Regions from separate parts of the Pannonibacter sp. genome, predicted to be linked through region 2. Evidence: predicted binding sites of a transcription regulator. Region 2 holds the regulator's gene; each other region holds the start of a gene.
The links. Region 2 encodes PhoB, which activates phosphate uptake and scavenging genes when phosphate is short. Its sites were predicted from a motif close to TGTCATNNANCTGTCAT; they were not measured.

Region 1 (7,677 bases), on a different contig from region 2:
TTGCCTCCGCCGGGCTTGGCCTGCTGGCGCTTGGTGCTGCAGTCTTTGCCCGCAAAGCCGGTAAACCTGCCTAGAACAGGAGACAGGGCATGGGAGAACGGGAACGGCGGGAGAAGGCGCGGGCGGAAGACGCACGCAAGGCCATCGACCGGGTCAACGCGGAGAGCGAAACGATCCTCGGATCTTCGACGCGGCGCATGGCCACAAGGGCGCGGGACCATCTGGGTGGAGCGGACAAGGACCAGAGTGACCGTATCGAGGTCTGGGGCACGCGGATCGGCCGTTCGCTCGGGCTCATCGTTGCGGCGGGTCTTCTCATCTATCTCGCCGCTACCTATCTGGGATGAGCGGTCGATGGCCGCCGCGTGCCAACAGGTGACCTGAGACGTTGAGTGACAAAATTTCCCTCTGGTCCGGCCTCAGTGCTCCGGACCTTGCCACGTTCGAGGCCATCGCCGCCGAGGCCTACGCCGGGCTGCCCGACGCGTTCCGCGCCCTGTGCCGCGACCTTGTCATCAGCATCGAGGATTTTCCGACTGATGAGATGCTGCAGAGCGTCGAGCTGGAGGATCCGTTCGAACTGCTCGGCCTGTTCCAGGGCGCTGGCATGCCGGAGACAGGGGGCGCGTTCTTCACCGGCCAGGAACCGAACCGGATCTGGTTGTTCCGCCGTCCGATCCTCGACTACTGGGCCGACTATGAGGAAAGCCTTGGCGATGTGATCGCGCACGTCCTCATCCATGAGATCGGCCATCACTTCGGCCTGTCCGACGAGGACATGGAAGCACTCGAGGCCGCGGCGGACTGACCGCGCGGCCTCGATAAATGTCAGGCGCTGAGAGCGATTACTTGGCTTCTTCGGCCTTGGCGCGCTCGATCGCTTCAAGGATCATCTTGCGGGCGACGTCCGGGCCTTCGATGCCCGTCACCTTCACCCACTTGCCGGGCTCCAGATCCTTGTAGTGCTCGAAGAAGTGCTTGATCTGGGCAATGGTGATGTCCGGCAGGTCATCAACCGACTGCACCTTGTCATAGCGCTTGGTCAGCTTCGAGCTGGGCACGGCGATGATCTTCTCATCCATCCCGCCTTCGTCTTCCATCATCAGCACGCCGATCGGGCGGCAGCTCATGATGGCACCCGGCACGATCGGACGCTGATTGGCAACGATCACGTCAATCGGATCGCCGTCGCCGCACAGGGTGTGCGGAACAAAGCCGTAGTTCCCCGGGTAACGCATCGGCGTGTACAGGAAGCGGTCGACATACATCGCGCCTGCGGCCTTATCCATCTCATACTTGATCGGCTCGCCACCGACGGAGACTTCGATGATGACGTTGATCTCTTCCGGCGGGTTCTTGCCAATCGGCACGGCATCAATACGCATGGGATTGCTCCTTGAGTTGGTGCGCAGGTCTATTGCAGCCCGCGTTGCCGCGCGCAAGGGGCAAGTGCTGCGTTGCAACGAAAAGCCTATGTGCCGGATGAGCAGAGGATGAAATCTGGGGCGGCAGGGCCGGGCAGTCAGCCGGCCCGGGCAGGCCAGCAGTAAACCAGAAGCTCAAGCTTGCGCCCCCCTGTGCTGTGCCAGGTCCGGTTCGCCAGCTTGCCGCCCATGGCCCGGTAGAAGCCGCAGGCAGGCGTGTTCTCGCCCAGAACCCTCACGGCCAGCCCTGCCATGCGCTTGGCCTCGAGATTGGCTCTCGTGGCCTCGAACAACTGCCGGCCGAAGCCCAGACCCTGATAGTGGGGGTGGAGATAGAGTTCATAGATCTCGCCACCCGACGCCAGGCCGCGCATCCGGCAGGGGCCGGAGGTGGCGTAGCCGGCAACTTCTCCGCTGACTTCCAGGAGGTCGATGCTGACGCCACGGGACAGGGCATCCGCCCACCAGCGCGGAGAGCGGTTGGTGACCAGCCGTTCGAGGTCGAGGCCGTCCAGAAGGCCGCGATAGGCACCACGCCAAGCGGCGGCATGAACGTCAGCAAGGGCTGCTGCATCCGTTTGTCGGGCCGGACGGGTTTCGACGAGCTGGGTTCTCATGGGGAGATGATACAGAAGCGGCTGGAACTCGCAAAAGGAACCTTGCGTCAGGACACTTCAGCCGGGCGTTTTTCCGTGGCGCGCAGGCTCTCCGGCTTCGGCACGGGCTTGCCTCGGGTGCGGACATGGGGCGGGATCGGACTGCGAACATGAAAAGGGCCGGCGACAAGGCCGGCCCTTCAGGTGCCCCGCCCGCGCACGCGAGCACTTTTGTCCGGATTGGTCTGAGCCTCGGGGGGCTGGGGGGCTGATGCGTACCGAGGACCAGTCCTGTCCGAACCGAACGGGGATGATGAAAATATGGGAGGTCAATTTGGCCGGTGCAGGGCCCAAATAAGGCAAAAGCAAGATTTTTGAGCGGGTGGAACGGTTTGACGGCTAGGCTTGACGAGGGTTGCCAAGGTCTTGCCAAGGTCTTGCTGGGCAGGGCATCATGACAGGCACGTGACATGCGCCTTGTGGGATCGGGAACCTACCCGCAAGGTCGTGGAGATCCCGACGGGCGACTGCGCCCGGCAGCAGGAGGCGTCATGAACGAGTGCGATACCGAAGCATCCGAACGCAGTGGCGAGCGGACCAGTGCCATCCCGCTCGCCGTGTCCCCGGCGCCTCCCGCCCGCCCGATCGTTGCCTTCGATCGACGCGAACTTGACCAGATCCTGAGACTTTACGGGCGAATGGTGGCCGATGGCGAATGGCGCGATTACGCCATCGACCTCTTGAAGGACAAGGCCGTCTTTTCCGTCTTCCGCCGCTCCAGTGAAATGCCGCTGTACCGGATCGAGAAAGATCCGAAGCTTGCCCGGCGCCAGGGAGCCTACAGCGTCATTGCCTCCGGTGGCATGATCCTCAAGCGCGGCCACGAATTGGCCTCCGTGCTCAAGGTTCTGGACAAGAAGAAGCATCTGAGACTTGTCGACGCGTGAGTTTGCCTGCCGGGCGGTTCATGGCCGCGCCTGCGGTTGTGAGTCGTGTGCGGGATGACGAAAAGGGCTTGTCTAAAGCAAGAGGCCCGTGCGTTATCTGGGCCTAAGCTTCTTGACAAACCCCGACCTCATCGAAGTCATCCCGGCCAAGCGCAGCGCCGAGCCGGGACCGGAGGGTCGAGGCGTCAATGTATCGATCAGTGAACCCTAGAGAGACCATGGCTCTCCGGTCCCGGATCTCCGCTCCGCTTCGCCCGGGATGACAAAAAAGACTTTTCAAAAGCAAAAGGCCCGGGGCATTGCCCGGGCCTTTGTTTTTCCGTTTGATCCTGCCGCTTATTCGCGGTTGCCGAAGAGCTGCAGCAGCATGAGGAAGAGGTTGATGAAGTCGAGGTACAGACGCAGGGCGCCCATGATCGACTTCTTGGCAGCCACTTCGCTGTCATCGCCAGCGTAGTACATTTCCTTGATCTGCTGGGTGTCGTAAGCGGTGAGGCCAGCGAAGACCAGCACGCCGATGACCGAGATCGCGAACTGCATGGCCGACGAGGCCAGGAAGATGTTGACGATCGAAGCCAGCACGATGCCGATCAGGCCCATGAACAGGAACGAACCCCAGGCCGACAGGTCCTTCTTGGTGGTGTAGCCGAAGAGGCTGAGCGCACCGAAGGACACGGCGGTGATGAAGAACACGCGCGCGATGGAGCCGCCGGTGTAGACTAGGAAGATTGACGACAGCGACACACCCATCAGAGCGGCATAGACCCAGAAGGTGATCTGCGCGGTGGACGCGCTCATCGACTGGATGCGGAAGCTCAGGAACATCACCATGCCGAGCGGTGCCAGCATCACGACCCACTGCAGCGGGCTGCCATAGAGGAGCACGCCAAGCTGCGTCAGGAGTGTGTCACCCATCTGTCCCGCAGCCTGGGACGGATCCTGGGTAACGGCAAAATTCGCGATGCCAAGGGCGAACAGGCCGGTGATGGCCAGGCCGATGGTCATGTAGTTGTACACGCCCAGCATGTAGGAGCGCAGGCCCTGGTCAATGCCGGCATCGGCGTAGCGGCCGGCGACCGCGTAGGGCGTCTGGTTGTTCCGGTCGAACGACGACATGTAACTTATCCCCTTTTGGCAACGTGGAGGCGGAGGCCTCCAAACTCGTTTGCCATGGAATATGGGAAAAATACGTTACTTGAACAAGACGGTCCTTACGAAAAAACCATTACAGATTGTCCATGTGCGCCGATGCTCCGGGCTCAGAGGTTCCTGAGCACCGGGGCGGGCTTCTTACCAAGGACCCGCCATGTGCCGATCAGGCCAAAACCGACCGTCAGGACGAGGGCTCCGAACACGGCGCCTGCGGCTGTGGCCGGCAGCAAGGTGAAACTGCCGCCCATGATCCCGGTGATGACATACCAGGCCGCAGCGGCCCCTGCGGCCAGCGCGAAGAGGGCGGTTGCGAGGCCGAGAATGGCGTATTCCAGCGCATAGGCGAAGATCAGCCTGGCTCGCGTTGCGCCGAGCGTCTTCAGGATCACCGCGTCATAGATGCGGCTGCGATTGCCGGCTGCCAGTGCGCCGGCAAGGACGAGCACACTGGCGATCAGCGTGATTGAAGAGGCGGAGCGGATCGCCAGTGCAAGCTGCTCTACAATCGAGTTCACCTGCGACAGGGCGTCCTTCACCCGGATCGTCGTGACGGTCGGAAAGGCGGAGGACACTGACTTCAGCAGGGACAGCTCCCGCTCGGTGCTGACATCGGGATCCCAGGTGACGGTCATGAGATGCGCATGCGGCGCGCCGGCGAAAGTGTTGGGCGAGAACACCATGACGAAATTGATTGCAAGGCTCTGCCATTCGACGGTGCGCGTGTTGGCCAGCCGCGCCGTGATTTCACGCCCGAGGACGTTGACGCTGATGGGTTGTCCGATCTTGAGCCCCAGGCCCGCTGCCAGTTCGGCGTCGAAGGAAACGAGCGGTTCACCGCTGTAGTCCGCGCTCCACCACTGTCCCTCCACGAGCTTGGAATTGGCGGGGAGGGTGGCCTCATAGGTGATGCCCCGGTCGCCGCGCAGCACCCAGGCGGCGTCAGGCGTGGCAGCGACCTGATCAGAGGGGACCCCGTTCACTTTCGTCAGGCGTCCGCGCAGCATGGGGACGCTCTGGATCTTGCCGTCCGCCGCTTCCTGCCGAAGCAGGGCTTCGAAGGCGTCCCGTTCGCCGCTCTGGATGTCGATGAAGAAGAAACTCGGGGCTTTTTCGGCAAGGGTCGCGTTGAGTTCACGGCGCAGGTTGCCATCGATCAGGGCGAGGGCGACCAGCAAAGTCAGGCCGAGACCGAGCGACAGCACCACCGAGGGGGTCAGCGCACCGGGCCGATGGATGTTGGCAATCGCCAGCCGCAGGGCGGTGGAGCGGACCATCGGGGCCCGGCGGGCCAGCATCATGATGCCGCGCGCCACCGCGATCAGCAGAAGGAACGAGGCCGCTGACGCGCCGACGTAAACCAGGGCGATGCGCTTGTCATGGGCCAGGAGGATTGCGATCGCGGCAAGGCTGAGGGCTGCACCAGCGGTGGCCAGCAGATAGCGGCGGCGCGGCTGGCTGCGCCTTGCATCGACCTGATCCCGAAATAGCGCCGTCGGAGGAATGTCATGGGCGCGGCCCAGCGGCCAGAGGGCGAATGCGAGAGCCGTCAGGAAACCGTAGAGAAGGCCGAGGCCCAGTTCCACCGGGTAGACCGACATGGCCAGCTGGATCGGCAATACGCCGGCAAGCGCGGCGCCGGCGACAAAGGGCAGGATCGCGCCGATCACAAGCCCGATGCCGATGCCGATGGCGGCGATCAGCATCACCTGGATCAGGTAGATCGAGAACACCAGGTTGCCGGTTGCCCCGAGGCACTTGAAGCTGGCGATGACCTCGCGCTTGGTCTCCAGAAAGGCTCGCACCGCATTGGCAACACCAACACCGCCGACGACAAGAGCCGTCAGGCCGACGAGGGAGAGGAACTGCGAGAAACGTTCGATGTTTCGCTGCAGGCCCGGCGCTGAATTGGCGCGGGACTGGATGCGCCAGCCGGCGTCGGGGAACTTCGCCCGCGCCTCGCTCATTTGCGCGCGGGTGGCCTCATCGGACGTGCCGGGGGCAAGCCGGACACGGTAGGACCAGTTCACCAGGCTGCCGGGCTGCACCAGTCCGGTTGCGGGCAGGGCGCTGTCCGACAGCAGGAGGCGCGGACCGAACTCGAGCCCTTCGGACAGCTTGTCGGGCTCGCTGGCGATAATGCCGGTGACACGAACCATGCTGCGGCCAAGCGACATGCTGTCGCCGACTGTTATTCCGAGCCGGGCCAGCAGCGAGGCATCGGCGAGGGCACCGGGCACCCCATCAGGTCCAGCCGCCAGCTTGTCGTCCAGGGTCCCGCCGCCTTCTACCGAGAATGTTCCGTACAGCGGATAGCTGCCGTCGACGGCCTTCAGTTCAACAAGGGCCTGATCGCTGCCGTCCGGCTTGCGGGCCATGGCGCGCAGGGTGGCGACGCGGGAGGTCGGGCCGAGGCTTTCGATATAGGCGCGCTCACTGGCATCGGCCTCGCGGTGGATCAGCCGGAACGCGATGTCGCCGCCCAGGATGGTCTGGCCTTCGCCCTCGATCCCATCGGTCATGGCGCGGGACACCGAGGTGACGCCCGAGATGGCGGCGACGCCAAGGGCAATGCAGGCGATGAAGATGTAGAAGCCCTTAAGGCCGCCCCGCAGTTCCCTGAGGGCGAAACGCAAGGCCAGCCGCAGTCCGCCGGCCGTTGCCTGAGCAGGAACGAAGGCGCTCATGCCGGTTGCCTCGCGGGCTGGGGCGACCCGGCCTGCTCGCTCTCGATCTCGCCGGAGCGCAGACGCACCACCCGGTCGCAGCGTTCGGCCAGGGCAGGGTCATGGGTGACGAGCACCAGTGTCGTGTTGTGCCGGGTTCTTGCGGCGAACATCAGGTCGATGATCTGTTCGCCGGTCGCAGCGTCCAGGTTTCCGGTCGGTTCATCGGCAATGAGGATGGCCGGCTCGACGACCAGCGCCCGGGCGACGGCAACGCGCTGTTGCTCGCCGCCGGACATCTGTGCCGGATAGTGGCTGAGGCGATGGCCAAGGCCGACCGCTTCCAGTTCGGCGCGGGCCTTGTCGAAGGCCTGCCGGTCGCCCGCCAGTTCCAGCGGCACGGCCACATTCTCCAGCGCCGTCATGTTCGGCACGAGGTGAAACGACTGGAAGATGATGCCGACGTTGCGGCCACGGAAGCGCGCGAGCTGGTCCTCGCCCATCGGTGTCAGGTCAGTTCCGGCAACCTCGACGGTGCCCCGGTCCGCACGCTCCAGCCCGGCCATGACCATCAGCAATGTTGACTTGCCGGAGCCGGACGGCCCGACGAGACCGACGGAGGTTCCGGTCTGGATGTCGAGGCTGATGCCCTTGAGGATGTGGACCCGTCCGGCGCCCTCGCCAAGGGTCAGGTGAACGTCCTTGAGAGTGATGGCTGGTCCAGACGTCATGGTCATCCCTATATAGTACGTGTGCCAAGGGCATCGTGCGCCAGCATATGGGGCCAAATCAGGGAGCGATCCAGACCGCCATGCGTTTGTTCTTGTATCTGATTGTGACAGCGGCGACGGCTTTCCTGCCGTCCGCAGCCTTTGCCCAAAGCGGCGCGCCCGCC
Region 2 (7,677 bases):
TTTCAGGCCGAGCATCAGGCCGCGCCCACGTGTCTCCTGCAGGACCTCAGGATAAGCGTCGATTACGGCGGCCAGTTGCTGCTTGAACAGAAGCGACTTGCGCTGCACTTCTTCGAGGAAGCCCGGCTCAAGGATCACGTCAAGCACGGCATTGCCGACGGCCATCGCCAGCGGATTGCCGCCGAAGGTGGTGCCGTGAGTGCCCGGCACCATACAGGCGGATGCGGCTTCGGTGGCAAGGCAGGCCCCCATGGGGAAACCGCCGCCAATGCCCTTGGCAACGCCCATCAGATCCGGATGGATGCCAGACCATTCATAGGCGAACAGCTTGCCCGTCCGTCCAACGCCCGTCTGGATCTCGTCGAAGATCAGCAGGATGCCTTCCTCGTCGCAGATCTCACGCAGCTTGCGCAGGAACTCGGCCGGGATCTCGCGAATGCCGCCCTCCCCCTGCACCGGCTCGATGCAGAGCGCAGCCGTGGTCGGACCGATGACGGCCTTCAGCGCGTCGAGGTCGCCAGCGGGAACCTGCAGGAACCCGGGAGCCTTCGGCCCGAAGCCTTCAAGGTACTTTGCCTGGCCGCCGGCTGCGATGGTCGCGATGGTACGGCCATGGAAGGCGCCTTCGAAGGTAATGATGTCGATCCGTTCCGGATGGCCATTGGCATAATGGAAACGACGCGCCGTCTTGAAGCAGGCCTCCATCGCCTCGGCGCCGGAGTTGGTAAAGAACACCCGATCTGCGAAAGTCGCCTCCGTCAGCCGCCGTCCCAGCTTCTCCTGACCCTGCATCTGGTACAGGTTGGAGACATGCCAGAGCTTGTCCGCCTGATCTTTCAGGGCAGCGACAAGATGGGGATGTGAATGACCGAGGGCATTTACGGCAATACCTGAACCACAGTCGAGAAATCGGCGGCCATCCGACGTCTCCAGCCACACGCCTTCTCCACGGACGAAATCAAGTTCCGCCCGAGCGTAGGTGCCGAAAAGTGCCGACGCCGTCATATGCTCAACTCCTCATGCGGGGGTCGGGGCTACTTGCCCCGGAAAACCTCTCCGGTTCAGGGATACGTATTGGGATGCCAAAACGGACTGTGCCGCCCGTGACAGGCGGCACAAGAAACGAGCGACGTTTATACACCGCCCAACGCTGCGCCTGTCAATGCAATTGGCGCGAATCCGCCACTGCCGAGTGTCGCGGACTGGGGGCGGCGTTATCTGGGGAAAAGTCGTTTCGTCCCCGGTTCATGTGCCCCGTCTCCTTGCCTCGCTTTTGGCCGCCATTGTACTGTCCTGTCTGTCGGATACGACATCTCGTGCTGTAGATCACCAAATCATACTGGATATGCCACGTTGGGCGCGGAGCATGCGCGCCTTAACAACTGGTTACTGCCTAAATTTACAATCTACAGCCGGAAACGGCGGGGTGTGACGGATGAGCTGGACTGACGAACGCGTGGAACTGCTGAAGAAGCTCTGGTCGGATGGCCTGAGCGCGAGCCAGATTGCTGCCGAACTCGGCGGGATCACGCGCAATGCGGTGATCGGCAAGGTGCATCGGCTTGGACTGTCCGGACGCGCCAAGGCGGTTGCGCCGACGGCGAAGCCGCGGCGGGCCCGCACACCCGCAAGTGCTGCGCCGTCTGCGCCACGTCCGGCACAGGCACCGGTGGCGCAGAGCCGCGGGGCAACGGCCTTGAAAATGGAACCCATGGAAGAAGCCGCGCTCGACGTCGAGCCGCAGGTGGAACCGATGGCAGAAGTCGTTCCGATCACCGAGCGGGCAACAATCCTGACCCTGACCGAACGCACCTGCAAGTGGCCGATTGGCGATCCAAGCACCCAGGACTTCTACTTTTGCGGTCGCCACTCTGATCCTGGCGTGCCTTATTGCGCGCATCACTGCCGCATCGCCTATCAGCCGGTCAATGATCGCCGGCGCGACAAGGACCGCAAGCAACTCGCTCGCGCCTGATACAGATCTCAGAGGGGGCCAACCAGTCTGTGGTCCCCTCGCCCAGGTTAAGGCCCGCCGGAGCGATCGCCCGGCGGGCCTTTTTCATCTCCTGCGAAAAACGCCGCACACAGCAAAAAGCCCGCACGTGACGGGCTTTCTCGGATCAAGGCACTGGCCGGGTTGATCAGATGGCAACCGCGAACTGGTCGTTGAAGGCGTAGCCTGCGCCGCGCACCGTGCGGATCGGGTCTTTCACCTTGCCCCTGTTTATGGCCTTGCGCAAACGGCCGACGTGCACATCCACCGTCCGCTCGTCCACATACACATCATGGCCCCAGACGCCATCGAGCAATTGCTCACGGGAAAAGACGCGGCCAGGCGAGGTCATCAGGAACTCGAGCAACCGGAACTCGGTCGGGCCGAGATGGATTTCCTTGCCGTTGCGGCGGACCCGATGCGTCTCGCGGTCCAGCTCGATGTCACCGGCGCGGAGCATGGTCGAGACCACCTCCGGACGGGCGCGGCGGAGGATCGCCCGAACACGCGCCATCAGTTCCGGGATCGAGAACGGCTTGACCACATAGTCGTCCGCGCCCGTCGCAAGACCACGGATACGCTCGGCTTCCTCACCGCGGGCCGTGAGCATGATCACAGGAAGACGCTCGGTTTCCGCTCGGGCACGTAGACGTCGGCAAAGTTCGATGCCCGACAGGCCCGGCAGCATCCAGTCGAGAAGCAGCAGGTCCGGCTGGCTTTCGCGCAGCCGGATTTCAGCTTCATCCCCGCGAGCACAGGACTCGACGGAGTAACCTTCAGCTTCCAGGTTGTAACGCAACAACAGGCTCAAGGGCTCTTCGTCTTCAACGATCAGAACCTTAGGCATTCACACGCTCCAGCAAACAGACGCGGGGACCCGCGTCAGGCATTCTCGAGATCGGCAAGGCCGGTTTCGTCGATCTTGCGGCGGGCTTCCAGCAACTGGTTGCCGGTGACCATGAAGTAGACGTTTTCCGCAATGTTGGTCGCGTGATCGCCGATGCGCTCGATGTTCTTGGCGCAGAACAGGAGATGCGCGCACTGGGTGATCTTGCGCGGATCTTCCATCATGTATGTCAAGAGTTCCCGGAACAGCGAGGTGTAGATTGCATCCACCTCGTCATCGCGTTCGCGAACGGTCTGTGCCGCCACGGCGTCGTGACTGGTGTAGGCATCCAGAACTGCCTTCAGCTGGTTCAGCGCCAGCTCAGCCATGTGCTCGACGCCGAAAGCGGCCTTCTTCGAGTTGAAGTCGCCATCGATGGCGATGACGCGCTTGGCGATGTTCTTGGCCAGATCGCCGACGCGCTCAAGGTCGTTGGCGATACGTCCGGCCGCCATGATCTCGCGCAGGTCCTGGCCCATCGGCTGGCGCAGGGCGACGATGCGGATGAACTTGGCTTCGATTTCCTGCTGCAACTCGTCGAGACGGGCGTCCTGCAGGATCGTCTTGTGCGCTTTCTCCAGATCCTGCGACAGCAGCGCTGTCACGGCGTCATTCACCAGCGCTTCGGCAAGGCCGCCCATCTCGGCGACCCGGCCGGCCAGCGCGCGCAGTTCTTCATCATAGGAACTGACGGTATGCTCGGACATGTTCAAATCCTTCTCGCGTTGGAGGACCAGAGGACTCAGCCGAAACGGCCAGTGATATAGTCCTGCGTACGCTTGTCCTGCGGGTTCGTGAAGATGTCCTGCGTTGCGCCTTCCTCGACAAGATTGCCAAGGTGGAAGAACGCGGTGCGCTGGGACACGCGGGCGGCCTGCTGCATCGAGTGGGTCACGATCACAATGGTGTAGTTCGCGCGCAACTCATCGATGAGCTCTTCCACCTTCGCCGTCGCAATCGGATCCAGCGCCGAGCAGGGCTCGTCCATCAGGATCACTTCCGGGCTCACGGCAATGGCGCGGGCGATGCAGAGGCGCTGCTGCTGGCCACCGGACAGGCCCGTACCACCTTCATCAAGGCGATCCTTCACCTCGTTCCAGAGGCCTGCCTTCTGCAGGCTGGCCGAGACAACTTCGTCCAGTTCGGCCTTGGTCCGGGTCAGGCCATGAATACGCGGGCCGTAGGCGACGTTTTCATAGATCGACTTCGGGAACGGGTTCGGCTTCTGGAACACCATGCCGACCTTGGCCCGCAGTTGGACCGGGTCAACGCGCGGATCATAGATGTTTTCGCCGTCGATGGAGATATTGCCTTCGACACGGCAGATGTCGATCGTGTCATTCATGCGGTTCAGCGTCCGCAGGAATGTCGACTTGCCACAGCCCGACGGGCCGATGAAAGCCGTTACGGAACACGGTTGAATGTTGATGTTCACGTCCTTGATGGCGTGCTTTTCGCCGTAATAGACCTGAACGTTGTTCGCGACGATCTTGTGCTGGGCGAGGTCCACATCATTCTCCAGATTTACAGAAACGTTCATCGGATGTCCCCTTCTTACCAACGGCGTTCAAAGCGGCGACGCAGGACGATCGCGACCAGGTTCATGACAACAAGGAATATCAGCAGGACGATAATCGCGCCGGAGGCTCGCTCCACGAAGGCGGGGTCACCACGCTGCGTCCAGTTATAGACCTGCACCGGCAGGGCTGCGGCCGGATCAAGGAAGCCTTCAGGCGGGGCACCCGGGAAGCTTCGGACGAACGACACCATGCCGATGAGCAACAGCGGAGCGGTTTCGCCGAGCGCCTGTGCCAGACCGATAATCGTCCCGGTCAGGATGCCAGGGGCAGCCAGCGGCAGCACGTGATGGAAGATCGACTGCATCTTCGACGCACCCACACCCAGGGCGGCATCGCGAATGCTCGGCGGCACAGCTCTCAGGGCCGCGCGGGTCGCGATGATGATCGTCGGCAGGGTCATCAGGGTCAGCACGAGGCCACCAACCAGGGAGGCCGATTGCGGCATACCCATGAAATTGATGAACACCGCAAGGCCGAGAATACCGAACACGATCGACGGAACCGCCGCCAGATTCGAGATGTTCACCTCGATCAGGTCGGTGAACTTGTTCTTCGGTGCGAATTCCTCGAGATAGATTGAGGCAGCCACGCCGATCGGAACAGCCAGGACGAGAACGATCAGCATCATATAGGCCGAGCCGATGAAGGCGATCCCGAGACCCGCAGCTTCCGGACGAAGATCAGAAGCATCCGGTCCGAAGAAGAAGTCCCAGTTGAAGCCGCTCGTCAGAATGCCTGCGTCCTGCATCCGCTCGGCAAGTAACAACTGACCTGGCGTGATGTTGCTGTCGAGCTTCGCACTCTCCAGGGTTACGCGCCCCTTGAAATAGCCATCAACGCGACCGTTCGCATAGGTCTTGAACTTCATCGTCTGACCGACGAGTGACGGATCGGCCAGGACCATGTTGCGCAAAGTCGCAGGCGCTTCCTTTGACAGAAGATCAAAGATCTCCTTGTCATTGACGTCAGCGGTGTCAACCTTGTCCCGCTCAAGCTGCTCCATCAAAGCAGACCTGAGCACATTACCGTAACCGACAGTACTGACCTTCTTGAGTTCCTCGACATCCCGTGTGCCGGACTTGTCGAGCACGCTGGCTGTCAAGGGCACATCAATCGTGATGAAGGCCTGGCTGAACGAACCGAGGCCACTCGCGAGCACCGACCACAGCAGGATAACGAGCGCCACCAGGCCGACAATAACTGCCGACAGGCCATAGAGACGGAAGCGCTGCTCGGCTGCATTGCGACGGCGCGTGCGCGCGTCGGGATTGTAGATCGACTTCGTCGGAGAAATGGCGACATCGGTCATTCGTATTGCTCCCGATACTTGCGGACGATGTAAAGCGCCACCACGTTGAGACCCAGGGTAAAGATGAAAAGGGTCAGCCCGAGTGCGAAGGCAACCAACGTCTCAGGCGAGGCGAATTCTGTATCGCCGGTGAGCTGACTGACAATCTTCACAGTGACGGTGGTCATGGCCTCGAGAGGGTTGAGGCCGAGTTTTGCTGCCGCACCAGCACCCATGACAACGATCATGGTCTCGCCGATAGCCCGGCTTGCAGCCAGGAGGATCGCTCCAACGATGCCTGGCAAAGCGGCTGGCATCACGACCTGACGGATGGTCTCGGAACGCGTGGAACCAAGCCCGTAGGCGCCATCCCGGAGCGACTGCGGAACAGCGTTGATGATGTCATCGGACAAGGATGACACGAACGGGATCAGCATGATCCCCATCACGATCCCCGCTGTCAGAACCGACGAGGAGCTGTTTCCAAGACCAAGCGGCTGGGCGAAATAGTCGCGCAGGAAAGGTCCGACCGTAATCAGCGCAAACAGACCGTAGACGATGGTCGGAATGCCGGCCAGCAGTTCCAGAAGCGGCTTGGCGACCGAGCGCATCGGCTTGGATGCGTATTCCGCCATGTAGATCGCAGCGAACAGCCCGATCGGCACGGCAAACAGCAGTGCCACGAGGGACACGTAGAACGTACCCCAGAGCAGCGGCAGGATACCGAGTTCGGATCCACCACGGAACTGCGGGTTCCAGACAAGACCAAAGAAGAAATCTGCGGCCGAGTGCATCTGGAAGAAATTGTAGGTCTCAAAGACCAGTGAAAACACGATACCGAATGTCGTCAACACCGCTACAAGCGAGGCAGCGATCAACATGACGACGGTAAATTTTTCGGACGCGTTGCGAGCGCGATAGTCCTTGCTGATCCGGGACAATGACCAGAACAGGCCACCGATTGCCACGGCAATGACCACAATGGTCATGAACAGTCGGGAGGTGTTGGAATAGTCTCGGTAGGCTTTGGCAGCCTCAAACACCTCCGGCCCGACATCAGAGCCGAGAGCGACCCCGGCCTCGGCCATGCGGCTCCGAACATTGCTGAAATCAGCCCGCATCTGGCTGATATCAGCTTCGGACAGGGCACCATTGGCCGACAGAACTTCAAGCCCTTCTGCAATGCGGCGGACATCCGTCATCACCAGCGTCATTGCGGTGCCATCGGCAACGATCGAGCCGACGAGGCTTTCGGAGGACATCCGTTCGATCAGCAGAGGGGCAAGGAACAGCCACAGGCCTGTCAACACCAGGGCCGGAACTGCAGTGAACAGGAAAACGACCTGGCCGTAGTGCCCGGGCAGCGAGTGCAATGCCCGCTTGTCACCGCCGACGAGCCCGAGAGCGCGTCTGCGACCAGCAACAGCCCCGAGAATGGCCAGCACGATAACGATGAGAAGAAGGGCGCCGAGGCTCATTGGCTATCCAATCCATGAGAAAATGGGTGGCGCTTCAGCGCCACCCTGGACTTTCGGTACGCCAGGTCCGCTTAGTTGAGCGGGCCCATCACGACTTCGTCGGCAACTGCCTTCTGGGTCGCAGCCAGTTCCGGGTCGGAAACGAGGCCATACTGAGCGAGCGGGCCATTCGGGCCAGCGATGTCGTCAGACATGAAGAACTCGACGTATTCCTTCAGGCCCGGGATGACGCCGATGTGCGCCTTCTTGACGTAGAAATACAGCGGACGCGAGACCGGGTACTCACCCTTGGCAATGGTCTCGACGCTCGGCAGAACGCCGCCCATGGTTGCGACCTGGAGCTTGTCGGTGTTGTTCTGGTAGAACGACAGGCCGAACACGCCGATGCCCTGCTGGTTGGCAGCAACGCGAGCCAGGGTCTCGGTGTAGTCACCGTCGATGTCGATGGAGAC
Region 3 (7,677 bases), on a different contig from region 2:
ATCTACGATCTGGCGCGCGGCCGCCGGGCAGTCTGGGACGATGCACGCCGATTTGTGGCCTCCAGCGGCCTCGCGGACCGCGCCGACATCCGGGTTGCCGATCTCTCCCATGGCGAGAAGAAACAACTGGAGCTGGTCGTGGCCCTTGCCATGAAGCCACGGCTCCTGCTCCTCGACGAGCCGATGGCCGGGCTTGGCCATGTCGAAAGCCAGGCGATGATCGCGATGCTGGGTGAGACCCGCAAGAGCGCGGCCATGCTGCTGGTCGAGCATGACATGGAGGCTGTCTTCGCGCTCGCTGATCGCATCTCCGTGCTCGTCTATGGCCGCATCATTGCCAGCGGTACCGTGGACGAGATTCGCAACAACCCGGCCGTACGCGAGGCCTATCTCGGGGCGGAGGACGAATTGTGCTGAGTGTCGCCAATCTTCAGGCCGCCTATGGCGAGAGCCAGGTGCTGTTCGACGTCAATCTCGAGATCCGGGATGGCGAGGTCGTGACCTTGATGGGCCGCAATGGCATGGGCAAGACCACCACGGTCCGTTGCATCATGGGGTTGCTGAACCCGCGGGGCGGTGCCATCCAGTTCGAGGGCGTGGCCACCGCCGGCCTTGCCCCCGAACGCATTGCCCGTCTTGGAGCCGGTCTCGTGCCGGAAGGCCGGCAGATCTTCTCGACACTCAAGGTGCGCGAAAACCTGGTCGCCACAGCTTCCAACCGGCTGAAACGGTCCGATCCCTGGACGCTGGAACGGGTCTATACGCTGTTTCCCCGCCTCAAGGAGCGGTCGGAGCAGGTCGCCGGCACCTTGTCCGGCGGCGAACAGCAGATGCTGGCCGTCGGCCGCGCCCTGATGACCAACCCGCGCCTGCTGATCCTGGATGAGGCGACCGAAGGGCTTGCCCCTGTCATCCGGACCGAGATCTGGCACTGCATCGAGCATCTGAAGCAGGACGGACAGTCGATCCTGCTGATCGACAAGAACCTCTCGGTGCTGAAACGCCTCGCGGACCGTCATTATATCGTCGAAAAGGGCCGCACGGTCTGGATTGGCTCCGGCGCTGACATGGATCGGGATGCCGAACGGGTGCAGGCCTATGTCGGGCTCTGACCTTCCCGTTGTGCTCGTTGGCTGGGGTGCGATTGCCCGGCGTGTGGGTGGGCTTCTGGCCGAACGGGGCTCTCCCGTCCGGCTCATTGCCGTTGCCACCCGGGACGCGGACGCCGAACTGCAGGATCTGCCTTCCGGTTGCCGGCATGTAACGTCTCCCGACGAGCTGACGGACGGGGCAGGGGAGCGTCCGCGCCTTGTAGTCGAAGCTGCCGGACGCGACAGCGTTGCCCCCTGGGGCCGTGCCGCTCTGTCCGCCAGCATCGATTTTGCCGTGTCGTCCACCTCAGCCTTTGCCAGCGGCGACCTGCTGGAGGAGTTCCTGCAACTGGCTCGTGGCAACCGCGCCCAGCTACTTGTCCCGCCGGGTGCGCTCGGCGGCATTGATGCGCTGGCAGCGGCCTCGAGGCTCGACCTTGCCAGCGTCCGTCATGATATCATCAAGCCGCCGGCCGCCTGGCGTGGCACGCCGGCTGAAAACGCCTGTAACCTGGCTGCGCTGGCAAAGGCGCATGTCTTTTTCGAGGGGACAGCCCGGCAGGCCGCCGCCGCCTATCCTCAGAACGCCAATGTTGCCGTCATTTCGGCTCTTGCCGGCATCGGGTTGGACCGCACCGAGGTGGCGCTGGTTGCTGATCCGGGGGCGGCCTGCAACATTCATCGCATCCGCGCCAGCGGAGCCTTTGGCGAGATGGACCTCACCCTCACCAATCGCCCCCTGGCGACCAATCCCAAGTCCTCCGAAATGACCGCCCTGTCGCTGGTCCGCCTGATCGAGAACCGCGCCGGCGCCCTTGTGCTGTGACCCTTGCCGGATCCCTTCGAAGGCAATCCGGCCGAAAGGAAAGCCGACATGTCCGACCTGCCCGCCACTCCAGCCTCGCTGATCGCCGAAGGCAACTGGCCGCGCGACCGGCTGGATGCCGACTACACCGCGCGCGACTGTGTCGCCCCGGATGTCTTCACGGCGATCATCGGCCAATATACCTCCCGGTCCCTTCCGGCCAGATCGATGGCCGGCGCGAAACTGGATCTCGTCTATGACCCGGTGAGCCGGGAGAAGCTCGACCTCTTCGGCACACGCCAGGGCGAACTGCGGCCGCTGGTGCTGTTCATACATGGCGGCTACTGGCGCGCCCTGTCGAAGGAGCATTCCGCTTTCATGGCCCCGATGCTCGCCGATCTCGGCATCGCATCGGCAGTTCCGGACTACACGCTTGCGCCCGGCGCAAGCCTGACCGAAATCACCCGTCAGATGCGGACGGCCCTTGCCTATCTCTGGCGCGAGGCGGCCGCCCTCGGCATTGATCGCAACCGCATCGTGGTCACCGGCAGTTCCGCCGGCGGGCATCTGGCCGGAACGCTGATGATGTCCGGCTGGCAAAAGGACTTCGGTCTGCCCGGACAGGTGTTGAAGGCAGCACTTCCCCTCAGCGGGCTGTTCGAGCTGGCCCCGATTGCCGGCAGCCATGTCCAGGACTGGATGCAGCTGACGCCGGAGGAGGTCGAGATGCTGAGCCCGCTGCGCCATCTGTCCGGCGCGCCGCGGTCCGTCATTGCCGTCGCCGAACACGAGACACCGGGCTTTCACCGCCAGACCCGGGCCTATGCCGATGCGCTTGGCATGCCGGAGATCAGGGCCCGTGACCGCAATCACTTCGATATCGTTTTCGACCTCTGCGATCCGGCGACCGACGTCGGACAAGCGCTGCTGAAACTCGTTACGGCCTGACAACAGTGCGCCGTCCGGTGCGCGCGCTTGACGAGCAATTCCAGCACGAAAGGCAAGCCGGTCTTGCGTCCCTTGTTGCCCGGACGCGACGAGATGGAACAGGCTTGGCCGCGCCGGGTTTGCCAACAGTGCCTTTGTGTCAGCAACAGCCATCACGCGCCGTGGCGCAGAACCCCTGAATCGGTCCCCGAACCTTGCGCCGGCCCCATTGGGAAATGTCCGGCCGAGGAACGGCGAAGCTCAATTTCCCGTCAGCGACGGCAGTTTTGCGCAAGGACCAGCAACAGCATTCATAGGTACTTGTATTGAGCCTGATAGGTGCGTGTTTCATGACGGGGGCGCGACAGTTCGAGCCAGGAGCCCCGTATCCGCTTGTGTTTTTCCGGTCGTGATTGTCATGAGATTGTATTGAAGTTTCAATCTGGTCTCAATGCAGATGACGATCGCTGCTGCATTGTCACTGAAACTTCATTTTCAATTTAGGTTCTGCAAAGGATTTGTCATCGAGTTGTAACAAACCCGTGGCTCTTGTCGGCTCAAGATGAGAACAAACAACGGGGCGTCCGGTGATCACCTTTGAAGGCGTAACCAAGCAGTTCGGCTCGCGCACAGCCGTCAACAACGTCACCTTTTCGATCGACAAGCCGCAGATGGTCGGCATCATTGGTCGGTCCGGTGCTGGCAAGTCGACGCTTTTGCGTATGATCAACCGTCTGACGCCTGCGTCCGCCGGCAAGATCATGTTCGACGGCCGCGACGTGCTGAGCCTTACCGGGGCTGAAAAGCGCCGCTGGCAGCGCGATTGCGCCATGGTGTTCCAGCAGTTCAACCTTGTGCCGCGTCTTGACGTAGTCACCAATGTGATGCTCGGCCGTCTCAATGGCCACTCGACCCTGAAAAGCCTGTTCAACGTCTTCAGCAAGGAGGACATCGAGCGTGCTCTGATGGCTTTGGATCGCCTTGGCATTTCGCAGGAAGCCATCAAGCGCGCCGAAGAACTCTCCGGTGGTCAGCAGCAGCGCGTCGCCATCGCCCGCGCCCTGGTCCAGGAGCCGCAACTCGTCCTCGCCGACGAGCCGATCGCCTCGCTTGATCCGATGAATGCCCAGATCGTTATGGACGCCCTGCGCGAAATCCACGACCGCGACAACAAAATCGTCATCTGCAATCTCCATACGCTCGACACCGCCCGCCGCTATTGCGAGCGCGTGATCGGCATGCGGGACGGGGACATCGTGTTCGACGGCGCTCCTGAAGCGCTGACCACGGATGTTGCCCGTGAGATCTACGGTGCGGATGACAGCTTCAACGAGGCTGCAACTTCCACCGCCCTGGAGGCGCCCGCAGCGCATCCGCACCTTTCTTCAGTTTCCGCCGGGCAGATGACCCCTGCGGCAGCGGCGGTTTGATCCGCTGCACCCCTTCCGTCATCACTCGTCTTTATCCTCGGAGTAACCGGATATGACCCTTTTCTCGAAGATTGCGTCCGCTGCCGCAGTCAGCATGATCGCCCTGATGGCCACCCCGGCTCTCGCTCAGGAAAAAATCACCGAATTCCGCATCGGCATCCTCGGCGGTGAGAACTCGTCCGACCGCCTGCGCTCCAACGAGTGCATTCGCGCCAAGACCGAAGAGCTGCTCGGCGTTCCGACCAAGATCTTCGCTCCGGCCGACTACAACGGCGTGATCGAAGGCCTGCTCGGCGGTAACCTCGACATGGCCTGGCTCGGCGCTTCTGCTTATGCCAAGGTTTACCTGACCGATCCGGAAGCTGTTGAGCCGGTTCTCGTCAAGGTCAACGTCGATGGCACCTTTGGCTATCATGCCATCGGCTTTGCCCGCGCTGACAGCGGCATCAAGTCGCTGGACGACCTGAAGGGCAAGAAGTTTGCTCTTGGTGACCCGAACTCCACCTCGGGCTACCTCATCCCGAGCTATGAGCTGAACAAGGCTGGCTATTCCACGAAGAACGGCGAGTTCTTCTCGGAAGTCGTCACCTCGGGTGGCCATGAGCAGTCGATCGTTGGCGTGTTCAACGGCGACTATCCGGCCAGCGTCACCTGGGCCGATGGCCTTGGCGAATGGGAAGATGGCTACAACTCGGGTGCCCTGCGCAAGGCTGCCGACGCTGGTCTGGTCGACATGACCCAGCTCGTCGAGATCTGGAAGTCCCCGATCATCGTCGAAGGCCCGATCGTTCTGCGCAAGGCCCTGCCGGAGCGCGTCAAGGTCGACATCACCGGCATGCTCGCCTCGCTCGGCTTCATGGACAAGGAATGCGCCTACAGCTTCATGGCTGGCGAAGTGCTCGGTCTCAAGCCGATCAACCACTCCGCTTATGAGAACATCGTCGAAGTTCGCCGCGCTGCCGGCAACTGAGTTCGTCTGACTGACTTTGGCGGCTCCGGGTTCACCCGGGGCCGCCTTTTCTCAACAGGAGTTCGGAATGGCCGTGATCGACCTTGGCACCAGCGTGCTCGCCATGCGCCGGCAACGGCAGTTGTATTCGTTTGGGGCTGTGCTTCTCGTCGTCGCCATGATGGCCTGGGGCTACAGCGAAGCAAATGAACTCAACTCAGGCAGTTTCCTGACCGGCCTCACCAAGTTCTTCGACTATCCGTCCGAGATCGTGATCGAAGCATGGGATCTTGGGCTCTTCGGACTGCTTGGTCTGATGTGGCATTTTTTCCCTGCCCTGATCGAGACCCTCAACATCGCGTTCGTCGCAACGATCATTGGCGGCTTCCTTGCGATGGGCCTGTCCTTTGCGAGCACGCGCAACCTGGATGTCTGGCCTCCGTTGATCCCGGTGACGCGCCGCGTCATGGATGTCATGCGTGCCTTTCCCGAGTTGGTCATCGCGCTTTTTCTGATCTTCCTGCTTGGCTCAAGCCCGATCCCGGCCATGATCGCGGTGGCCTTCCACACGGCGGGTGCGCTCGGCAAGCTGTTCTCGGAAGTCAACGAGAACATCGACCGCAAGCCGATTGAAGGTTTGAAAGCGGTCGGCGGCAGCTGGATCCAGCGCATCCGTTTTGCGGTCCTGCCGCAGGTCGCGCCGAACTATCTCAGCTACTTTCTGCTCCGCCTTGAAATCAACGTGCGTGCTTCGGCGATCCTTGGCTTCGTCGGCGCCGGCGGCATCGGCTCGGAACTGCGCCGGTCCATCGGTTGGGGCCAGGGGGCTGGCGATGACACGGCGGCTCTGTTCCTGCTGCTGTTCCTGGCCATCATCATCATCGACCAGACGTCCTCATACCTGCGCGCCCGGTTGACCGGCGCAGCGCGTCACTGACGGGAGCACAGGACAATGACCGCCGCCACCCTCCCTTCGGGATCCAATCTCGAGCTTGCCCAACGCGCCATTCGCGACCGTATGATGCGGGCCGTTGGCATTCCCCTGCTCGTTCTTGCCTATCTCGCCTATGCCTGGATGGCATTCGATGTATCAGCCATCCTCGGCAACGCGGATCCGCAGCGCGCGGCACTGCTCGGCGTCGACACGATCTATCATAAGGTCCATGTCGAGCAGAACCTGCGCCGTGGTGATTTGACGATTGCAATCGAAGGCGAGCGCACGGCCACCTATGCGAAGGGCACCAGCCCGGAGTGGGTTGCAATCGAGGGCAATCGGACAACCATTGATCTCGGGGACGGATACCTTGCCCAGATCGACGGCCCGACGCTCGAATTTAACGTCCCGGACTACGGCCTTATCATCGCGACGGTTGTGGACGACAAGGTTCAGGTGACATTGCCCGGACCGACGCCTGAGTGGATTACCGGAAACGAACAGAAATTCGACGCGCGTCCCACGTTTGATCGCCGTGTCCAGGTCTCCAGGTCGAAGATCGAAGTGCATCGTTACTTCTTTGGGTGGGAGAATTTCTGGTTCCCGTTCAATTCGCCCCTGCACGGCATGAGCGCTGGTGCAGTCATGTCCCTGGTGTTTTCGGCGGACCGTCTCGATCCTGCGCAGTCGAATGCAAGCCTTGTGTGGAGCACTTTCTGGGGCAATCAGGACTGGCAGCATGGGGTCATTGCTGTCGCCCTGTTCGAAACGCTGCTGATGGCCGTCCTCGGCACCTTGACCGCCTTTATCCTGGCGCTCCCGCTGGCATTCCTTGCGGCTCGGAACTTCACGCCCTCCATGGCGGTCCGGTTTGCAGTGCGGCGATTGTTCGACTTTGTCCGTACAGTGGACTCGCTGATCTGGTCGCTGATCTTCATCCGCGCCTTCGGCCTCGGCCCGCTTACCGGTTCACTGGCAATTGCCATCACTGATATGGGTACGCTTGGCAAGATGTTCTCCGAAGCACTTGAGAACATTGACGGAAAGCAGCTTGAAGGTGTTAACTCGACAGGCGCGAACCAGTTGCAGTCCTATCGTTTCGGCGTCATTCCGCAGATCCTTCCGGTACTCTTGTCCCAGGGCCTTTACTATCTGGAATCCAACACCCGTTCGGCCACGGTGATCGGGGCGCTGGGGGCAGGTGGTATCGGTCTGGTTCTTGTCGAGACGATGAAAACCTCCCGGGACTGGGAGAACGTGGCCTACATCATCATCCTGACCCTGATCCTGGTCAGCGCTATGGACAGCCTGTCGAGCTGGCTGCGTCGCAAGCTGATCGAGGGCAGCAACTGATCCCCATGGGTGTTGTGATTGAAGAGGGCGCTGCCGGAACCGGTGGCGCCCTTTTCATTTGCATTGACCGTTGTCGGCAATCGGCGAGACTGCCGTCTCCTGTCCGTTGGCCTTCAGCTGCCGCTCCGGCATAGTGGAAAGACCAGTGGAGAAGCGGCGATGACGATTCGGAAGTGGACACTCGCACG
Region 4 (7,677 bases), on a different contig from region 2:
GGGAAGACCCGGAAGCGCACGAGGGCATTTCCGCCTTCTTCGACAAGCGCAAGCCGGCGTGGCTGTGATCAGGCTGTTTGCCGTCAGAACGGGAAGAACAGCGGGATAACAAGCACCGCGATAACGGCACAGAGAATGTTGAGCGGCACGCCGGCGATGAGAAAGTCGCGGAACTTGTAGCCGCCGGCGCTGTAGACGAATGTGTTGGTCTGATAGCCGATCGGCGTTGCGAAGCTGGCGCTGGCGGCGAACATCACCGCCATGATGAAGGGGCGCGGATCCAGCCCAAGTTGCTGGGCCAATGCAATGGCAATCGGGCCCACCAATACGGCGACGGCATTGTTGCTGACCAGTTCGGTCAGCGCCGAGGTCAGCACATAGACAACGGCCAGCACCAGCATCGGATGGGCATGGCCGATCAGGGCCATGGCATTGTCGACGATCAGTTCCACAGCCCCCGTCTTCTCGAGGCCGATGCCGAAGCCAAGCATGCCGTAGATCAGGAATAGGATGCGCCAGTCGACAGCCTCGAAGGCATCGACCGGATCGATGCAGCGCGTCAGCATCACGACGACCGCGCCAATCACGGCCAGCCCTTCGATGGGCATGATCCCGAGGGCGGCAAGTCCCATGACAGCTATGATGGTGGCAATGGCGATTGGAGCCTTTTGCCTGCGGATGGCGCGTTCCTGCGGCGCGGACAGGTTGATCAGGCCCTCGTCCTCGGCCAGCCGCTGCAGCCCTTCCGCCGGTCCTTCGAGCAGCAGCGTGTCGGCAAATTGCAGGCGCAAGTGGTCGATCTCGTCCGAGATGTTGCGGTCCTGGCGATGCACGGCCATCACATAGACGCCGTAGGTCCGGCGCAGGTTCAGCGCGCTCAGCGACCGGCCGATGAGATGCGAGTTCGGCCCGACGCTGGCCTCCAGCATCAAGGTCTGCGCGGCAGCAACCGGCTCGAACCCCTGGTCAGAGACATCCCGGAACTCGATCTGTCCATCTTCCTTCAGCGCCAGGATTTCGCCTGTCCCGGTCTTCATCACGATCCGGTCGCCGGCAATCAGCGTCAGGTCGTCAAGCCGGTGGCGCATCGAGTGCTCGCCGCGCAGCACGTCGAGGATCCGGGTGCCGGCCCCCGTGAACGGCAGGTCTTCCAGGCTCTTGCCAACGTAGCGGGAGCCTGCCGGGATCAGCAGCCTGGCCATGAAACGGCGCGTGCCGCCCTGGCTCAGCAAACCCGCCATCGACTGACGCTCCGGCAGCAGGTAACGCACGGCGAAGATCATGTAGACAAGGCCTGCCGACGCAAGGATGAGCCCGGGCAGGGTCATCTCGAACATGCCGATCGGTTCTAGGCCGGCCTTCAGCGTGATGCCGCTCATCAGGATGTTGGTCGAGGTGCCAACCAGCGTCAGCGTGCCACCGAAGATCGCAGCATAGGACAGTGGGATCAGGAATTTCGAGGGGGTCGTGCCAAGCCCGGTGGCCACGGCAATCATCACTGGCGTCAGCAGGATTACCACGGGAGTGTTGTTCATGAAGGCAGAGGCCGTCACTGCGAACAGCATCATGATGAAGACAGCCCGCAGATACGATCCTTTCGAGTGCTTCTCCAGGACGTTGCCAGCCAGTTGCAGCACGCCGGTCCGCTCCAGCGCTGCACTGATGATGAACATCATGGCAATCGTGATTGGCGCACTGTTGGAGAAGACACCAAGGAACTCTTTCGTGTCGACAATTCCGACGGCTATCAGCACGGCAGAGGCGGCCAGCGCGGTCAGTTCCGGTGGATATATTTCCTTGATGAAACCAAATAACACGAGAGCCAGCAACAGCAAGACGAAAATCTGGTCAAAAGTCATGTGCTGTGCGCCGCCCCGTTTGCTCGCCCCCGGTCCAACAGGACATTAGCATTGCCCGAAAGGCAATATGAAGCAATCGGCGCGCTCCATTTGTCGCAAAAGCAGAACCGAATACCCTCATCCGGGCCAGACCGGGAACGTTCAGCCCTGACTTGGCGGAAAATGCCTGACTTCAACGCGGCTTGCGCAGGCGGTCCAAACCTGGTGCCGGAGCTGGAACAGTGTCTTCGACCTTGCCCCAGCGCTTTTCCCGTACCCTGCGGATCCGGCGCCGTCCCAGATCGGACAATCCCTTCGGCAACTCGATGCCGGCGCGGTCCATGTCGACGAAGATGCGTTCAAGATCAGGGATTGTCTCCGTCGAAATAACGAAAACGGCCCCTGTTTTTGAGGTCAGCCGCAGCGTCTTCGAGGGAGCGGATCCGGCCACCAGCGTCACCCCGTGTCGCCGGTCCAGGAACGGCGACAGCAGCGAAAGACCGCGCTTCATTTGCCAGATCCGTATTTCGGCCCGTGCCAGATCGGTATAACGCAGGCGCATGGTCAGGCCGAACTCCGTCACCTCGAAGCCGTTGCCGAAGAACCGGGCATAGGATGTTGCCTGGCGTGCCGACAGGTAGAAAATCGGAAAGCACAGCGAGGCCGGGAGGAAGAACAGCATTGAAACAAATGCTGCCGGGGTCGGCATATCGGCTGCAGCCAGAAGCGGCAGGCTGAAGAACGGCACGCCGACCGCAAATCCGATCATATCCGACATGAGGATCGATGGCTGCCAGTCCGGCTGGACTGAACCGGTTGGCGGTGTCTGATAGGGCAAGCCGACATACACCCCGACGGCAGCAGCAAGGCAGACAAGTCCGGTGATCGGCGAAAACACGCTGAGCCCGCCGGCCAGGCCCAGCACCGCCAGACCCAGCGCCGCTACCCGGCGCAAGAGTTCAATCCAACCGGTCTCTGCCACCACCGTCCCCGTTCATCTGCCCGACTGCAGGAAACCAAGCCGAATCACGCCCGTTTCTGCCTCACGTCAATGTGACATGGCACGGTCATGGGTCAAGCCGGCGACAGGCGGACAGGTTCGGAACATATCCCTGCGTCACAAAATTGACGTTACGCAGGATCAATCTAAAGTAGTTTGTATTTGGCGGCGCAGCCGGGTTTGGCTGGTGCCCTTCGGGTGGAGATTGGCATGGCCTTGAAGAACTACGGGCTCCTCAAGGGCATTGCCTCAGCCATGACCCTTGATGATGATGACAGTCCCCACATCGAGATCCGAATTGAGGCCCTCGGGACAAGTTATCGCATTGCCGTCAATGTGCGGTCCAAGCAGGCGCCGCATGACCTCCTGTTCGATATCCAGCACAGTTTCGCCCATCCGATTTTATCTGAGTTGAAACAACTGCCTGCCGGTATCACGGACATCCGTCGGGATCGACCGCACCTGGCGCTCGACTATGTGCGTGGTGGTATCGTGCGACGGGAGGACATGGAAATCGCTCCGTTCCAGCGAAGCGGCCCAGCCAATGACCTGCGCGATCTCATCGAACCCCTGGTCGAGACTGCGATTGCCGAGGATCATCACATCAGTTTCTACGCGTTTGGAGAGGTCTGGGGGCCGGAACCGGGCAAGCCGGATGCCTATTTCGGCTTTCTGCCTGGCAATGGCATTCATGACATCCACATGAATCAGGGCTCACGTGGCAGCTTTGCCAGTTCGAATGGGGTCAATCAGGACGGTGCCTTGCTCATTCATTTCGGTGAAACCGATACATGGACGGCGATCTTTCTTGCCTTCCAGAGCCAGGACTGGTCGACGAATGCCCAGACCGGCCATCCTTTGAAGGCCAAGCCCGAGCCGGATCAAGCGATCAATCCGATGACGGCCGCCCTGTCGATCCTTGCGGCGCTGATCGATCCGAGTGCTTCGCCTGAAGACGGCGAGGAGACCGTAACAGTTCTCAACCGGACCGATATTGCCATCGACCTGACCGGCTGGACGCTGGCTGACATGAGCGGCCGCACGGAACAACTGAAGGGATTGCTGGGGGCAGGGGAGACCTTGCGGGTTCGTCTGACCGCCACGCCGCTCGGCCCGCGTTTGTCCAACAAGAAGGGGGGCATCCAGCTCGTTGCCCCTGACGGTACGATCACGGACAGGGTTATCTACCAGAAGCAGGACGTTGCCCGGGAAGGGTGGACCACAGTGTTTTGATGTGCCCCACGCGCAGGAGACAAGACCATGGCCATGTACAAGGATCTGCGCGGGTACCGCGAAACCGATGCGGCACATGCGGATTTCATCGCCCGCAAGCTTCTTGCCCTGCGCCAGGAACTCGCAAGCCAGATCACCCAGGGGCGTCGCAGCAACTCGCTGATCATAGGCTCCTGGAACATCCGCGAATTCGACAGCGGCAAGGGTGGGGCGCGGCTGCGTGAGACTTATCACTATCTCGCCGAGATCATCGACCGGTTCGACATTTGCGCGGTCCAGGAAATCCGCAATGACCTCCGGCCTTTGCAGCGACTGGTTACCCTGCTTGGTCCGAATTGGGACTATTTTGTCACAGACATTACGGTTGGCCGACAGGGGAATGATGAGCGGATCGCCTTTCTCTACAACAAGGCCAAGGTGTTCTTCCGCAATCTCGTTGGTGAAATCGTGCAGCCGGAGGGCAAGCCGCAGTTTGCCCGAACGCCGTTCTTTGCGGCATTTCAGGCGCATTGGTTCCGTTTCATCCTGTGCAGCGCGCACATCTACTTCGGCGATGAACGCGGCGAAAAGAAAGCCAAAAGGGTCGCCGAGATCGCGGCGATCGCTGAAATCCTCGAGGAACGCGCAAAGCGCGAGAACGAGGTCTATATCCTTCTCGGCGATCTGAACATCGTCGGGCCACGGGACCCGACCATGACCGCATTGACCAGCCGGGCTTTCACGGTGCCGGAATTCGGGCCAACCAATCTCGGCGGCACGAAACACTATGATCAGATTGCGTTTACAGGCGAAGGGCAGAAAGTAAAGCTGCTGCGGTCCGGCAAGATCGACTATCGCAGCATCCTGTTTCTTGACAGCGAGAAGGATCATTATGCAGCGCTCGCGAACCGCGACCCTGCAGATCCGTCCCGTGACCGCTGGACCTGGGACAGTTACTGGAAAACGTGGGTCACGCATCAGATGTCCGATCACCTGCCGGTCTGGGTTGAGCTTGAGGTCGACTATTCCGATGAGTATCTGTCCCAGTTCGTGAAGCCTTGACGCGGGCAGTCGTCCGGGGCGTGTTGTGCCTCAGCAAGGGAGCTTGCCGCTTGTCCCGGCTGAACGCGCCTTTGGCCTCGATGGGGCAATGCGGGCATCTGCCTTGAGAAAGTGCGTCAAACGCCGCATCAATAGGCTCTGCCTCGGCGCCTTTGCAGTTACGCTGTAAAGGATCCAGGTGCTCCGCTCGCGAATGCCTAAAAAATGCGCATGCCTGATTGTTGCGCTGCATTTGCTGCGCCGCATAATGGGGTATGGACGCCCTTACTGTACTCGTGATCGATGAGAACAAGATCCGCGCCGCGATCATCGAGCGCGGATTGCGGGAGGCTGGGCACGAACGGGTCATTCTCGTCACGACCATGGACGGCTTGCTGCGCCGCATTCTGGATATCGATCCGGATGTCATCGTGATCGATCTGGAAAACCCCAACCGCGACCAACTCGAGCATTTGTTTCAGGTCTCCCGCGCAGCACAGCGGCCAATCGCGATGTTTGTTGATCGATCCGACAGCGGCATGCTGGAAGCGGCCGTCGATGCCGGGGTGTCGGCCTATGTGGTTGACGGCCTCAGACAGGAGCGGGTGAAGCCGATCCTCGACATGGCGATTGCCAGGTTCAATGCCTTCGCGCGGCTGCAGCGGGAACTGGCCGATGCGCGCAATGCGCTGGAAGAACGCAAGATCATCGAACGGGCCAAGGGTATCTTGATGCAGTCGCGCGGCTTGTCGGAGGCCGATGCCTTCGCCCTGCTGCGACAAACCGCAATGAACGAAAAGAAGAAGATGGCGGACATCGCCCAAAGCGTTGTCACTGCGGCCAGCTTGCTGCTGTGACCCGCCGCCGACAGGGAGCCTGAGGATATGAACGCAAGCCCCAAGACATCGAGCGGTGAACCCTTTGCAGCAGCGATCGGCCGGCGCGAGACGCGGCTGGTGCGGGCCGGTTTCATCCCGCTCGTCGATGCCTCGATCCTGATTGCGGCGTCCGAACTGGGGTTTGCCGCGCGTGAAGGGCTGCAACTCGATCTGGTGCGCGACGTGTCCTGGGCCAATGTTCGCGACCGGCTCGCCTTCCGTCAGTTCGACGCTGCGCATATGCTGGCGCCAATGCCGGTCGCAGCCCAGTTGGGCCTTGGCTCCAATCCCGCACCCGTGGTCACGCCGTTTACGCTCGGGCGTGGCGGCAACGCGATCACCCTGTCAGTCCGGATCTATGACGGGATGCGCCAGCAGACAGGCCTGTCCGATACGGCTGATGCGCTTGCCTGTGCGAAGGCCTTTGCGGCACTGGTTGCCAGCCGCAAGGAAGCCGGATTGCCTCCACTCACCCTCGGTGTGACCTATCCGTTTTCCTCGCATAATTACGAGTTTCGCTACTGGCTTGCGGCCGGCGGTGTCGATCCGGATCGGGATGTCCGGCTGGTTGTCGTCCCGCCGCCGATGACCACGGATGCGCTGGAGGCCGGGGCCATCGACGGTTTCTGTGTCGGTGCCCCCTGGAACATGATCGCCTGCGAGCGCGGCGTCGGGCGTATCGTTGCGGCGAAGCAGGACATCTGGCCGCTCGCGCCGGAAAAGGTCATTGGCCTGCGTCCGGACTACATCGAAGCCAACGAGGATACGGTCCTGCGACTGCTGCAAGCGCTGGACCGGTCCGCCCGCTGGTGCGCCGATCCAGGTCACCACGACGACCTTGCCCGGATCCTGGCGCTGCCGCAGCATCTTGCGGCGCCCGTTGCGATCCTGCGCCGGGTTCTGGCCGGCGAGTTCAGCCTGGATGACAAGGGCACCCTGCGCCGGATTGACGGATATTTCCTGTTTCATGGGCCGGGTGCCAACCGCCCGAGCCCCGGCCAGGTGCTGTGGATCTACAGTCAGATGATCCGCTGGGGCCAGGTGGCCCATTCCGCCGCCGGTGAAGCGCTGGCCATCTCGGCCTGCCGCAGTGATCTCTACGACAAGGCGTTGGGGCCAGGCGCTGAACAGCAGCTGGATCCGTCCCTGTTTGCCGCGACACGGTTCATGGACGACCTGGTGTTCGATCCGGCGAATGTCATGGCGCATGTCGAGGCCGCCGCCATTCGCAATCAGGGCCATTCCGCGACGGGGGAGGCGCCGGAGTAGCCCGCCTTACATTTGTGCAGCTGATTTGTTGCGATGCAATAGATGCACAATATTCCATCGGGTGAACCGGGGGTGGTGCAGCTCAAGTTCGCATATATCTTGAAAAATCATTTAAAATCAAAAATTTACTTCGTTTCACTCAGATTGGCATGGACGTTGCATCTATCAACATAGCTCCGGTCAACGAGGATCGGAGAAAACGGGCGCGGGGAACGCTCCCACCAATGACACCGACGTCGCTTGGTTTGCTGCCGGACACCGCAAGGAGGTTCGGCGCAGTCACCGGGCGGCGTTTTTTGTTTTCCAGACACCAGTTGCATCCAGAGGGAACAGATCATGACGACAACAGGTTCAGGAAACGGGTTCACCCGCCGCAGCTTGCTCAAGACCTCCGCCGCCGCAGCCCTGATCACCGCCATCCGCGCCAGTTTTCCATCGG

Region 1: the regulator PhoB is predicted to act here: its motif matches at 2,475-2,491, upstream of ACTIFE_RS16535 (DUF2794 domain-containing protein).
Region 3: the regulator PhoB is predicted to act here: its motif matches at 3,343-3,359, upstream of phnC (phosphonate ABC transporter ATP-binding protein).
Region 4: the regulator PhoB is predicted to act here: its motif matches at 2,954-2,970, upstream of ACTIFE_RS15455 (DUF2278 family protein).

Annotation. Positions count from the first base shown of each region.
Region 1 covers NZ_JBHYDX010000025.1:50,685-58,361, reverse strand. Annotated here, with positions in the region: gene ACTIFE_RS16560 (disulfide bond formation protein B) at 1-74, shown strand, start outside; gene ACTIFE_RS16555 (hypothetical protein) at 90-347, shown strand; gene ACTIFE_RS16550 (metallopeptidase family protein) at 389-808, shown strand; gene ppa (inorganic diphosphatase) at 846-1,385, opposite strand; gene ACTIFE_RS16540 (GNAT family N-acetyltransferase) at 1,523-2,041, opposite strand; gene ACTIFE_RS16535 (DUF2794 domain-containing protein) at 2,572-2,967, shown strand; gene ACTIFE_RS16530 (Bax inhibitor-1/YccA family protein) at 3,304-4,083, opposite strand; gene ACTIFE_RS16525 (ABC transporter permease) at 4,227-6,803, opposite strand; gene ACTIFE_RS16520 (ABC transporter ATP-binding protein) at 6,800-7,513, opposite strand; gene ACTIFE_RS16515 (arylesterase) at 7,594-7,677, shown strand, end outside.
Region 2 covers NZ_JBHYDX010000006.1:72,713-80,389, reverse strand. Annotated here, with positions in the region: gene ACTIFE_RS06030 (aspartate aminotransferase family protein) at 1-1,005, opposite strand, end outside; gene ACTIFE_RS06025 (GcrA family cell cycle regulator) at 1,436-1,975, shown strand; gene phoB (phosphate regulon transcriptional regulator PhoB) at 2,142-2,840, opposite strand; gene phoU (phosphate signaling complex protein PhoU) at 2,876-3,586, opposite strand; gene pstB (phosphate ABC transporter ATP-binding protein PstB) at 3,622-4,419, opposite strand; gene pstA (phosphate ABC transporter permease PstA) at 4,434-5,768, opposite strand; gene pstC (phosphate ABC transporter permease subunit PstC) at 5,765-7,225, opposite strand; gene ACTIFE_RS05995 (substrate-binding domain-containing protein) at 7,297-7,677, opposite strand, start outside.
Region 3 covers NZ_JBHYDX010000020.1:14,492-22,168, reverse strand. Annotated here, with positions in the region: gene ACTIFE_RS14515 (ABC transporter ATP-binding protein) at 1-417, shown strand, start outside; gene ACTIFE_RS14510 (ABC transporter ATP-binding protein) at 411-1,112, shown strand; gene ACTIFE_RS14505 (aspartate dehydrogenase) at 1,099-1,917, shown strand; gene ACTIFE_RS14500 (alpha/beta hydrolase) at 1,966-2,844, shown strand; gene phnC (phosphonate ABC transporter ATP-binding protein) at 3,411-4,253, shown strand; gene phnD (phosphonate ABC transporter substrate-binding protein) at 4,306-5,223, shown strand; gene phnE (phosphonate ABC transporter, permease protein PhnE) at 5,291-6,139, shown strand; gene phnE (phosphonate ABC transporter, permease protein PhnE) at 6,155-7,489, shown strand; gene ACTIFE_RS14475 (lytic murein transglycosylase) at 7,649-7,677, shown strand, end outside.
Region 4 covers NZ_JBHYDX010000022.1:48,760-56,436, reverse strand. Annotated here, with positions in the region: gene ACTIFE_RS15470 (crotonase/enoyl-CoA hydratase family protein) at 1-68, shown strand, start outside; gene ACTIFE_RS15465 (SLC13 family permease) at 84-1,859, opposite strand; gene ACTIFE_RS15460 (hypothetical protein) at 2,032-2,820, opposite strand; gene ACTIFE_RS15455 (DUF2278 family protein) at 3,049-4,071, shown strand; gene ACTIFE_RS15450 (endonuclease/exonuclease/phosphatase family protein) at 4,099-5,112, shown strand; gene ACTIFE_RS15445 (ANTAR domain-containing response regulator) at 5,367-5,948, shown strand; gene ACTIFE_RS15440 (CmpA/NrtA family ABC transporter substrate-binding protein) at 5,976-7,238, shown strand; gene ACTIFE_RS15435 (CmpA/NrtA family ABC transporter substrate-binding protein) at 7,575-7,677, shown strand, end outside.